Regions from separate parts of the Lysinibacillus sp. VIII_CA genome, predicted to be linked through region 1. Evidence: riboswitches for the same ligand, from Rfam matches in the RefSeq annotation. Region 1 holds a riboswitch; each other region holds the start of a gene.
The links. A riboswitch is a leader RNA that binds a small molecule or an ion and turns the genes downstream of it on or off. The one in region 1 is predicted to bind thiamine pyrophosphate.

Region 1 (3,155 bases):
CTGGACGTGTAAAGGAGCTATATGGCTTATTAAATGGGCAAAATTCGAAAAAGCTGTCCTTTGAACGATATATTCAAATAAATTATTTAGATCAAATTACAGAGGCAGCCAATATTCGCCTTAATCATTTATCGAATGGTCAATTTGAGCTTAGACGCTCAGACAGACTTGAAAAGCATGCAAAGCAAAGTGGACTTGGGCTTGATGTATATGATGCTTACACAGATCAATTACGAGATGTCAAAACTTTATCTGGTGGTGAAAAGTTCAATGCGTCATTAAGTCTTGCTCTGGGAATGGCGGATGTTATTCAAAGCTTCCAAGGCAATATTCATATTGAAACTATGTTTATTGATGAGGGCTTTGGCTCGCTCGATGAGGAATCATTAAATAAAGCAATAGACACCTTAATCGATTTACAAGATTCTGGCCGAATGATTGGCGTCATCTCCCATGTGCCTGAATTAAAATCCGCGATGCCAGCCGTTTTACATGTCGAAAAAACATTAAACGGACATAGTCAAACACACTTTGAAATAAAATAAAGGAAGGTGTATTTCCGGCTTAAGGAAATACACCTTCCTTTCATTTTTTCCGAGGACTGACTGTAGAAGTTGTCCCTTTTTTTGCTGCCATCACTTTTTTTACAATCGGTATAACAATCGGCGCTAATTTAACAGCGGTTTTTACTACCTTTGATACTTTCATTAAAAACACAGCTCCTTTTTTAATTACTTCTACCTGTTTATTCTAAAAGTAAAACATTAGCGGATAACTCGAACGGCTTGAATAATATTCCATATTACGATTCCGAGCGAGACAATTCCGTAAATGGCGAACGAAATGAACCAAACGATCATTACTGTACTATTACTTGAAGTGGGATCTAAACTAAAGGTAGAAAACACAAAGACAATGAAAAATAATATACCAAATACAAAAGGAATTAAATGAGACACTAGTGCGCGAATGGAATGTCTTTTGATATCAGCATCTTTCGAAACGAAATAAACAATCAATGGTACGATGAAAGGAGCAAAGAAAATACTGAGATAGCTGAAGGCAGATAAAATTTTTTGGTTCTCCATAGTTGTACCTCCTTTTTTAATATTTACGCATGGAAATCAGCAAAGTTTCAAAAATTAAGTATGGAAGAGGTTGTAATCATTCCATGCTTTGCGTACAATGTAATTATTCAAAGTAAATTCAGATGTAACGACCACAAGGGGAGCTGATGATGTCAGCTGAGACTGGGCACGTAATGCCTTTACTCTTTGAACCTGTAAGCTAGCACTTACGTAGGGATGTGGATAGAAACCGACACTTGTACGATGTGAGGCTCTGTCCTGGCATCGTTTTTTCATTCTTGAAAATAATAAGATGTCAGAGAGAATCAAATCAGCGCTTTTCTATTCCTGCTCTTGTATCCTACATCGGAACAAAGGAGAGAATATGTATGGACAAAAAAAGACTATTAATGTTAGTGGAGATTGCAATATTTGCAGCAATTGGCCTTGTGCTGGATCAGGTCTCGTTTAAAGTATGGGCACAAGGTGGCTCTGTTAGTCTTGTCATGGTACCAATTATGTTAATTGCTATTCGCTGGGGCTTAGTAGCTGGCCTAACAACAGGCTTACTTGTAGGTGTTATGCAAACCATGTTTGGCGCTTATATTGTACACTGGCTTCAAGGGTTACTAGATTATGGCGTCGCTTTCACTGTTGTAGGATTAGCAGCCATTGTGCGCAGACCTTTACTAGAGGCAGCAAGTCAACTAAACAAAACAAAAATGGCACTTTATATTATTTTAGGTACTGTGTTTGCAGGCTTCTTGCGTTATGTAGCACATACTACTGCTGGGGCTGTATTTTTTGCGGAGTATGCCGGCGATCAAAATGCATGGATTTATTCGATTATTTATAATGGTACATATATGCTTCCTGCTACAGTATTAACAGCCATTGTGGGAGTGTTATTATTCACAGCGGCTCCACAACTTATGCAACGTAAAGCATAATGCCATCCCCCTTCATGTTGGTGAAGGGGTTTTTTATATAGTTATAAGAGAATAGCGCTTTTTGCACTTTGCCAAGGAGGCACGCATACAATATTTAAAGCGTTTAGCGTTATACGTATAAAAAGTTATGTTATATTAAAGAGTAGATATTAGATGAAAGGGACGTTATACATGATTGTAAAAACGCAAGAAGAGATTGAAGCTTTTAAAAAAATTGGACGCATTTGTGCGGAGATCCGTGAAACAATGAAGGCTGCTACAAAACCAGGTGTCACAACACTTGAACTAGATGAAATTGCCGGTCGAATGTTTGCTGAGGCAGGTGCGATTTCTGGACCAAAAGGAGAATATGACTTCCCAGGATATACTTGTATTAGTGTCAACGAGGAAGTAGCGCACGGTATCCCAGGTAAACGTGTTATTCAGGAGGGAGATATCGTTAATATCGATGTTTCAGGCTCTTTAGATGGCTACTTTGCCGACACGGGTATTTCTTTTGTAGTCGGTGATGGCTATGAAGATAAAGAAAAACTATGTCGTGTTGCCAAAGATGCTTTTGATCGTGCAATGACAAAGGTAAAGGCTGGCTCTAAATTAAATCAAATTGGCAAGGCGGTAGAGCGCGAGGCGAATGCTAATGGCTTAACAGTTATCATGAATTTAACAGGCCATGGTTTAGGTCGTTCTTTACATGATGAGCCAAATCACATTTTAAATTATTATGATGCATGGGACTCTACGATTATGAAAGAAGGTATGGTTCTTGCAGTTGAGCCATTTATCTCTGCAAAAGCAGAGCATATAGTAGAAGCTGGTGATGGTTGGACATTCATAACACCCGATAAGTCTCTTGTTGCTCAAATTGAGCATTCAGTGATTGTTACAAAAGATAAACCAATTATCCTCACTTCATTAGACGAAGACTAGGATGACACAAAAAATCCTGCTCACCAAATTACTTTTGGTAGGCAGGATTTTTTTTAATGAATAAAATGCCAACAAAGAGTACACCACATAAAAATAACGCAGCGGTTGTTACGAGTAGCTCATCAAAACCATTATGTAAAGCGATTCCTATATAAGCCCATATAAAAACACTTGGATACATGATATCAAAGTGATGAAAGCGGATATGTAG
Region 2 (3,155 bases), on a different contig from region 1:
TAAGGTCATGTATACGCCTATTCCCTTTTTTGCACCAAGCCATTCCGCAATAACTGCTCCCATTACACTATAGGTAGCAGCAATTTTTACGCCCGAGAAAATTGCCGGATAGGCATGTGGCCATTCTAATTTCCAAAACGTTTGGGCCTTCGTTGCTCCAATCATTTCGAAGTAATGCTTTAACTCGGGTGCTGTTTGACGAAAACCGTCCATTGCCGCAATGACAATAGGGAAAAAGCATACTAGACAAATAATGATGAGCTTTGGTAATAAGCCAAAGCCAAACCAAATAATAAGTAACGGCGCCAATACAAGAATGGGTATATTTTGCGACATAATGAGAATCGGATAAAATAACGACCGAATGAAAGTAAAACGATGCAAAACAATCGCCACGGTTAGACCACAGCCAACCCCAATAGCAAGTCCAAGTAAAGCTAATTCCACAGTAGCCAGAGCATGTGGCAGAAACGTTTGATATGATTGAAAGCCTTCCTTTAAGATTATGCTTGGTGCTGGGAGGAGCCAGGGAGGAACATCAGCGATATGCACAACAAGCTCCCATATGAATAAGAGGAAGGCGATAAACATTATCGTCCTTCCCTTTTGTAATGCCCGTTTCATGAATGATATTTCTCCGTTAATGTAGCCATGGTAATCCCATTTGGTTGATATAAAATTTTTACTTGTGTAATGACATTAATGGCTCCTAGCTCGACCATCTTAACATTCATTTTTTCAATGATTTGAAGAAGCGTTGTAAGCTCACCTTCCATTGTTGTTTCAAGGGGATGAACCTCATAGTTCACACCAGATGCATCAATAACCGCAATGGCCGCATCCACATAAGGAATGACATCCTCGTATTTCTCTGTCTTCGGAATGATTTGGACACTGATTAATGAATTTGCCATGTTAATTGGCCTCCTTTTTCGGTAGGAACTCATTCGTAAACGCCTGTTTAGCATCAAATTCGCCCTCTAACACTTTGTTACTCGACATCCATTTAGCATAGTTTTCCCACACAGAAAGCTTTTGCTCCCCCCATTGATTAGCGTCATCCTGATACTTATCAGCCAACCACTCTTGACTTTTATGCACTAACTCCTTATCTAAGTCTGGTGCCGCTTCTAGTAAAATATCAGCCGCTTCATTCGGATGCTCGATGGCATATTCATAGCCCTTCGATGCAGCCGCAACAAAAGCTTTGACGCTGTCTGGATTGTTTTGAATCATTTTTTCATTGGTTGCTAAAACAGGTGTATAGTAATCTAACTGATCACTATAGTCCGTTAAATACAGCATATTAATTTTTTCCCCACGAAGCTCTACCTCAATACCTGTCCATGCATAATAAATCCAAGCAAAGTCGATGTCCTTTTTCATCATCGTAAAGAAATCTAAATCTCCCGCATTGACAATGTCTAATTTATTAATATCAGCGTTTTCTTTTTGCATTAATGATTGTAATACCGCTTGTTCGAGAGGTGCTCCCCAGCCCCCATATGTTTTTCCTTCAAAGTCCTTTGGAGAGGTAATACCCTTTGACGCTACAGAAGCAAATCCAGATGTATTATGCTGGATGATGGCCGCTATCGAAACAAGTGGCACATCCTGAACACGAGCCTGTGTAATGCCCTCCTGATAACTCACGCCAAATTCTGCCTTACCAGAAGCTACGAGCTGATCGGCTCCTGCCTCTCCTGGCATTATAATATCAACATCTAAGCCTACTTCTTCAAAATAACCGAGCTTTTTCGCAACATACAATCCTGTATGATTCGTATTCGGTGTCCAATCGAGTACCACTGATACCTTTTTCTTTGTATCAGCAGACTGCTTGTCCTCCTTGTCGCTACAGCCTACTAACGTCAATAGAGTAGCTAATAGGATAAATAACCATTTTTTCATGCTAGGTCCTCCCAGTTTGTAATATGAAAGTGTTCATGAATGAATGTTGTCACCAGAAGAAAGCGTATTATACGGTTGGTAAGATATTGCTTAGAAAACAAAAAAACGCCTAGGATTCCTCCCAGACGTATTGCAATCAATCTCCAAAACATTTGCTTTTTTGAATAGATGTTCCCTACGCTGGTACGAGCCAAATCAGGTTCAAAGGGTCAGTGTCTATCGGACACAATCTCAGCTAGCCATAACTAGCCCCCCTACATTCTTTCGCTATGAACTTTTCGATGTTTATTATACCCATAGTTGATCTTAAATGACAAGATGCTAATTTTGGATAGTTGTGCCACTATAAACAAATAGCCCAGCTCTACTTATAGATACTGGGCATGATGTTAGCTTGGTTTTTGTTCTTTTTTGGCCGTTAAAACATGTGAGATGGCTCCATCTGTTGCAATGTCCACTTTAAATGAACCATTAGAATGGCGATCAGCGCGCGTCAATGCTTGGACATCGATAACCTCTTGTATGCCTTTTTCAGTTTCAATCACAACCTGCTCATCGTCTGTTGCTTGAATAACAGCGACAATTCGATGAGGATTTGCTTTTAATTCTGTAAGGACTTTAAGTCCACGCTTGGCACGACTTGCTATTTCTACCTCTGCAACATTCATTTTCTTTACAGCCCCTCGTTGTGTCACAATAACGACATATTGTGTTTCGTCTGGCTGTAGGACATTGACCCCGACTAAAGCTTCTCCATCTTTTAGCGTAATACCTTTAACACCGCCCGTTTTCACTCCAGTAACTGGTAGTTCTTCAATAGGGAAACGAATGGCATAGGCCGTATCAGTTGTTAAGAGCAGTTCCGCATCATCAGTTATAAACGATGCATAAATCATTGCATCGCCCGCTTTAACATTCATTGTTTTAATTGGCTTCGAATAACGCGTCACAGCATAATCTGCTAATGGCGAACGTTTAATTTGGCCATCTTTCGTAGCAGTTAAAATATACATATTTGGCTGTTCAAATGTTTCAAAGCCATAGACTGCAATAATCGACTCATCTTCACTTGTTGGCACAATACTTGAAATATGCTGTCCAAGGTCCTTCCAGCGAATATCAGGTAATTCATGAACAGGCTGATAAATATAATTCCCTCTATTTGTAAATAACAATAGATGATGTTGTGTATTTAAGTTTGCTTCATACAATAAGTAATCGGAATCTTTCATCGCAAAATCTTG
Region 3 (3,155 bases), on a different contig from region 1:
TCTGAGGACCAACGTGATACCTTAGAGGTATACAAAAACTTAGGTCCAGATTACTTAGGAAAATATAATGAACTGTTTTTAGAATTTAAAATGAGTATTCGATAATTTATAAGAGCGAATTGGTCTACAAACCAATTCGCCTTTTTTATTTAAGCATTCATTTGTATCGCTATATTTAGAAAGAAATTCTACTAGTAACCAGTTGTCGATCATACAATCCCACTTCGTCTAGGTATCATCAATTTTTTCAAGATGCCAGCAATCTTTAGTTTTTCTTTATCCATAAAAAGACCTTGAATCTACGTCGTACGACACCTGCGCATTATAACTTCATCTTTAACTTTCATCTACACGGTTATAGGTAAGCTTTCTCATAGCAAACGCAATTATTTATTTTCACTAGTTTTTTACTCTCCCTACTTCAAGTCTCTAGAAAAAGCAATTCTCTCTCCTCACTCCACACCCCGAATTTTTATGAGATAAAAGCTTTTCTGGAAAATCATTCTACATATCGAACCAGTTACAGCAATCTCAACTATTAGCCAGCCATAATTCTTTATGATAGACTGTACTATATTTGATTACAAAAAGGGGGGCTTGTCGATGACCCAGCAGAAGTCCAATAAGGCGGCTTTGTATATTTTAATGTTTAACATGTTTATCGCAATGGGGAGTATTGGAATTATTATTCCTGTAATGCCTGAATATTTAAGAATATTTGGAGCAGCAGGACAAGTTCTAGGCATGCTTATTGCAACGTTCGCCTTAGCACAATTCGTATTTTCTCCAATTGCTGGGAATCTTTCGGACCAGTATGGGCGGAAAAATTTAATTATTTTCGGTCTTATACTAACAGGACTTGCACAAATCGGTTTTGGCCTTTCTACAGATGTATGGATGCTCTTTTTAGCACGTTTTTTAGGTGGCCTTGGCTCTGCATTTGTAGCACCTCCTATTATGGCTTTTGTAGCAGACGTGACAACTTATGAAGAACGCGGAAAAGGAATGAGTTTGTTAGGAGCTGCTATGTCTTTCGGCTTTATGATTGGCCCTGGAATTGGTGGTTTCCTTGCAAAGGTTAGCTTACATTTTCCATTTTTCATGGCGGGAGCTGCCGCCATTTTAGCGGCTATTTTATCTTACTTTTTATTACCATCTACAAAGCCAAATACTGCGCAAAATAGACAAAAGCAAGATAATCTGGTAAAACAGATGGCTCGCTCTGTACATATGCCTTATTTTGTTATGTTAATTATTATGATGGTATTCTCATTTGGGATTGCTAACTTCCAAACGACCTTATCACTATTTGTGACAGAGAAATTTAATTACTCACCTGGCGATATTGCCATCATTTTAGTTGTTGGTGGTGCGTTTGGGGTAATTGTACAAATGTTTATTATTACGCCACTCTTTAAACGGTTTGGTGAAATGAAAGTAGTTTTGGTCAATTTATTTATTGCGGCCGTTGCTATTTTCTTAATATTATTTGTTTCTGGTTTTGCACTAATATTAGTTGTTGCAACCATCTTCTCTACGGCGACAACGTTGATTCGTCCAGCTGTTAATACTCTCATATCAAAACTTGCAGAAAAAGAGCAAGGATTCGCAGCCGGCTTGAATAATGCCTATATGAGTCTAGGAAATATGATTGGACCCGCTTTGGCTGGTTTTTTATTTGACTGGAATATGAACAGTCCTTATATTTTTGGTGCCATTATCTTATTAGCTTGCTTCTTCCTTGCCCTGATTTGGACATTGAAAAAGGCGCCTCAGCTTATGCATCCAGATTCACATTAATAGGTAACTCTTATTGACTATTTATTGAAGTATGTTACACTTCTAAAAAATAGAAAAATACTTACCACTAGGGGAGTCTTCTAAAGGCTGAGACGTATATGGTTATATACGGACCCTTCGAACCTGATCTAGTTCATACTAGCGGAGGGAAGTGGCGCTTCTTGCTATTTTCAGTGTATAAGCAAGGCCGCTTCCTGTCGTTTGAAGGAAGCGGCTTTTTTCATTTTCCTAGTGGCTAAAATGAAAAGGAGTACACCTAACATGTCTATTAGAAAATTAACAATTATGGCTTTATTAGTAGCGATTGCTATTGCAGGTTCTACTTTTATCTCCATTCCAACTGGGATTGCTCGTGCTTATCCGGTACAGCACGCTATTAACGTAATAGGAGCCATTATACTTGGACCCGTATCTACAGTTGTAGTTGCCTTTGTTACGGCCATTATTCGAATCCTTACAGGGACAGGCTCTCTTTTAGCCATTCCTGGTAGTATTATTGGTGCATTATGCGCAGGGCTTGCCTATAAATATAGCGGTAAAATTTGGTTTGCTGGTTTGGGTGAAGTGATTGGCACTGGTCTTCTAGCATCACTTGTAGCAGTGCCCTATGCAAATGTACTAATGGGAACTTCCGTAGCAGCCTTGTTTTTTATGCCTGCCTTTTTAATATCAAGTACAATTGGAGCAATTTTAGGCATTTTAGTAGCTAGCAGTTTGCAAAAAACGGTGCTAGTAAGATATTTTAATCCTACTCTCTTTATTAAATAGTGTCGTAGGAGGATTTCTTTTTCCATGAATGTACAAAAAGCAGTGCGAAATTCGCACTGCTTTCATCTAAACTAAATTATTGGCGTTTTTTCATACCCTTTAATAGTTGTGCTACATTCGTGTCTTCTGCTTGTACAGGGAGATCCTCTACCAGTTGCTCCTTTTTCTTCGACTTCGTTAGGAAATTCCAGCCAAAGCGCCTTATTGTTATATCAATAAAGAATAAGAGCATACCTGCAAGGAGAAGCCATGTGGCAATGTTTTGACGATCCGCCCCTTGCTTTGTAAAGTCACGGAACACTTCTTGTGGTTCTTTTAAAACAGCACCACCTGTTTGTTCGGTTATTTCTTCTATTAATTTATCATTAACAGGAAGAAGTTCATATTCAGCGCTGTAAGGAACACTTAATCCCGCCTGATAAATCGTTTCCTTTTCATCAGCGATACGGAAGAAGATTAACCCCGGCTCAGCTTGTACCACAGCTCGCACCTGAGAGGCTGATATAGTTTCAAGCTGTGTGTCTAGCTCTTCACCCGCTTCATTAACAGCCACAATATCTAAAAATGCTGCTTCATTTGTAGGGTCT
Region 4 (3,155 bases), on a different contig from region 1:
GACTGCATGGAAAAATATTTGTCATTTTTTATAAATACATAATCAATCGCATATAACGAATTGGGGAGATGCCCACCTTTAATGATGACACAGTGAACACCTAGTTGGAAAAAGCATTGAGCGACCTCCTCCATATCAGAGAATTGATTTATTTTTCTTCCAGTAAGTGCCTCTGCTTCTGGTATATTAGGTGTCACAATTGTAGCAAGTGGTAGTAAAGAAATGCGCATGGCTTCAATAGCCTCTTGCTGCAATAAGTTTTCTCCACCTTTTGCAATCATAACTGGATCAACAATTAGTGGGATTTTTAAATCCTGTAAAATGTGTGCGATTGTCTGAATAATATCCGAGGAATAAAGCATCCCCGTTTTAATCGCAGCAATCGAAAAATCTTCTAGTAATGCATGAAATTGTTTTTCAACAAAATTAACTTCAATTGGGAAAACCCCTGTTACACCTCGTGTGTTTTGAGCAGTTAAAGCTGTAATAACTGAGGTACCGAAAACCCCTAATTCCTGGAATGTTTTTAAATCAGCCTGAATACCAGCGCCACCACCACTATCTGAGCCTGCAATTGTCGTTACAATATGCATGAAGCCTCACCCTCCTTTGAAAGACGATGAAGGGCATTTAGCAAAGCAATTTGAATATCCCCGATATCCTCTGTAAAGGCTGATGCTAGCTCAGCTGCTTTTTTGTAGTAAGTGAGGGTTTCCACTAATTGACTGTATGGATCTTCTCCTGAACAGTAGGCGGCTCCACATATAGCACTAAGTAAACAGCCTGTACCAGTGACTTCTGTCATTTGTGAATTTCCACCAGTTATCCATTGGCTCTGCACACCGTCTGTCATAAAATCATGTTCGCCTGTAACAATGACTATACAGTTGTAGCGTTGAGCCAATAATGTTGCTTCTGTTTCTATGTCAATAAATCCATCACCACTATCAACACCTTTTTGTTGCCATTCCACATTCACTAATGCCGCAAGTTCTCCCTTGTTACAGCGTATGACCGCAAATTGTATGTCTGTAAGTAATAGGTGTACGGTTTCCTTGCGATAAACTGTGGCACCTGCGCCAACTGGATCTAATATAACAGGAATACTAAGGGTATTTGCCTTTTTTCCTGCTAACAGCATCGCTTCCTTTGTTCGATCATTCAGTGTACCAATATTGATTAAAAGAGCTTCTGCAATGGCGACCATTTCTTCTACCTCATGGCTGTCATCAGCCATGACAGGAGAGGCACCTAATGCCAATAAGCCATTTGCTTGGAAATTAGCCACAACATAATTAGTTATACAGTGTATAAGCGGTTGTTGTTGACGAATCGTTTGAAAAATCATTTTAGTCCTCCTTCATGGGTGGACGTAAGCACGCAAAAAAGGCTCTTTTGTGTAAAAATGCACGAAAAAGAGCCTTTCATCTGAAAAAAAGATGTTCATTGCTCCCTACGTCAGTATTAACTAACAGGTTCAAAGGGTCAGGTTTTACCTTCTCAACTCTTTATGAGTCCCCCTGCAATCTTGCTTTTAGTTGACCAAAATGTACCATACTTTTCATATGTATTCAATAGCAAGTTTTCCTATCAACAAAACGTGACTGATGCCATATAGGTAAGTATGATAGTTGTCATGACTTTACTCAAATCAAGTGTAAACCATTGAAAATTCTAAGAAAGGAGTATAATGTGTCTTATCAAAAGGGGGCATTTGCCATGAAAAGACAAGAATTAGTAGCACCAGAATGGTATAACATAACTGATGAATTTGAAAAATATGCTAAGGATTCAACTAAAAATGCATTGATAATTTATGAAGAGCATTCTGATGTACAATTTATCACCTACGCACATTTACTTGAAAGAGCGAATCAGGCGGCACATGTCTTTACAAAAAATGGATTAACTAAAGGTGATGTCATTTTAGTGATGGTACCACGCTCAGTAGAAGCATACATTGTCTATATTGCTGCATTAAAAGCGGGTTTAACAATCATTCCAAGCTCTGAAATGCTAAGAACAAAAGATATTGAGTATCGTATTCATCATGCCGATGCTAAAGCAATTGTGGCCTTTGAGCCTTACATTCAGCAATTTGATCAAGTAGAAAATTTACAAGAGGTGCAGCTATTTGTTATTGGAAATGCTCATGAGCCATGGCAGCCATTGTTAGACATAATGCGAAAGCAACCAACAACTTACATAAGTTCTACACCAACAAAAAGTACAGACCATGCATTTTTAGCTTATACAAGTGGCACAACAGGAAATCCGAAAGCTGCAGTGCATACGCATAGCTGGGGCTATGCACATTTACGGACAACAGCTCCTCGTTGGCTAGGAGTACAAGAAAATGATATTGTATGGGCAACCGCAGCACCAGGATGGCAAAAATGGATTTGGAGCCCGTTTCTCGCCATTTTAGGCAGTGGTGCCACTGCTTTTGTCTATAAAGGAAAGTTTGATGCGGCAACCTATTTAACATTGCTTGAAAAATTTAAAATGAATATCTTATGTTGTACACCGACTGAATATCGTTTTATGGCAGCACTTGACAATTTACAGGAGTATGATATCAGTTCAATTCGACAAGCTGTTTCAGCAGGTGAGCCCTTGAACAGTGAAGTTATAAAAAAATTCGCGGATACTTTTCATCTACAGGTGCGAGATGGTTATGGTCAAACAGAAAATACCTTACTGGTAGGGACTATGGTAGGTATGGAGGCAAGAGTTGGTTCGATGGGGAAGCCTACCCCTGGCAACACCGTTGAAATTATAGACGATTTTGGTGAGCCAGTAGCTATAGGAGAAGTAGGTGATATTGCCGTTCATCGAGAAACACCTGCACTCTTTAAAAGATATTTAAATGATCCAGAACGTACAAATTTACAATTTCGTGGTGATTGGTATATAACAGGGGATCGAGCTTATAAAGATGCGGACGGCTACTTTTGGTTTGAAGGACGCGGGGATGATGTCATTATTTCCTCAGGTTACACAATTGGACCCTTTGAAGTGGAGGATGCGTTGATGAAGCATCCGACTGTGAAAGAGGTTGCTGTCATTGCAAGCCCTGATAGAGTTCGCGGGAACATCGTTAAAGCATTTATTATCCTACAGTATGGTGTTAATGGTGATCAAGGGCTTATTCA

Region 2: another riboswitch for thiamine pyrophosphate. It lies ahead of ACP3VS_RS10600 (ABC transporter substrate-binding protein); the one in region 1 lies ahead of thiT (energy-coupled thiamine transporter ThiT).
Region 3: another riboswitch for thiamine pyrophosphate. It lies ahead of thiW (energy coupling factor transporter S component ThiW); the one in region 1 lies ahead of thiT (energy-coupled thiamine transporter ThiT).
Region 4: another riboswitch for thiamine pyrophosphate. It lies ahead of thiM (hydroxyethylthiazole kinase); the one in region 1 lies ahead of thiT (energy-coupled thiamine transporter ThiT).

Annotation. Positions count from the first base shown of each region.
Region 1 covers NZ_JBNFXM010000019.1:35,531-38,685, forward strand. The annotation lists gene ACP3VS_RS19345 (SbcC/MukB-like Walker B domain-containing protein) at 1-545, shown strand, start outside; gene ACP3VS_RS19350 (hypothetical protein) at 586-708, opposite strand; gene ACP3VS_RS19355 (DUF4870 domain-containing protein) at 765-1,088, opposite strand; TPP riboswitch at 1,215-1,322, shown strand; gene thiT (energy-coupled thiamine transporter ThiT) at 1,457-2,017, shown strand; gene map (type I methionyl aminopeptidase) at 2,189-2,944, shown strand; gene ACP3VS_RS19370 (hypothetical protein) at 2,973-3,155, opposite strand, start outside.
Region 2 covers NZ_JBNFXM010000006.1:76,276-79,430, reverse strand. The annotation lists gene ACP3VS_RS10610 (ABC transporter permease) at 1-624, opposite strand, end outside; gene ACP3VS_RS10605 (thiamine-binding protein) at 621-914, opposite strand; gene ACP3VS_RS10600 (ABC transporter substrate-binding protein) at 916-1,911, opposite strand; TPP riboswitch at 2,067-2,177, opposite strand; gene parC (DNA topoisomerase IV subunit A) at 2,301-3,155, opposite strand, start outside.
Region 3 covers NZ_JBNFXM010000001.1:486,717-489,871, forward strand. The annotation lists gene ACP3VS_RS02405 (ABC transporter substrate-binding protein) at 1-105, shown strand, start outside; gene ACP3VS_RS02410 (MFS transporter) at 604-1,800, shown strand; TPP riboswitch at 1,860-1,967, shown strand; gene thiW (energy coupling factor transporter S component ThiW) at 2,062-2,568, shown strand; gene ACP3VS_RS02420 (VWA domain-containing protein) at 2,645-3,155, opposite strand, start outside.
Region 4 covers NZ_JBNFXM010000002.1:136,367-139,521, forward strand. The annotation lists gene thiD (bifunctional hydroxymethylpyrimidine kinase/phosphomethylpyrimidine kinase) at 1-593, opposite strand, end outside; gene thiM (hydroxyethylthiazole kinase) at 581-1,348, opposite strand; TPP riboswitch at 1,434-1,532, opposite strand; gene mbcS (acyl-CoA synthetase MbcS) at 1,720-3,155, shown strand, end outside.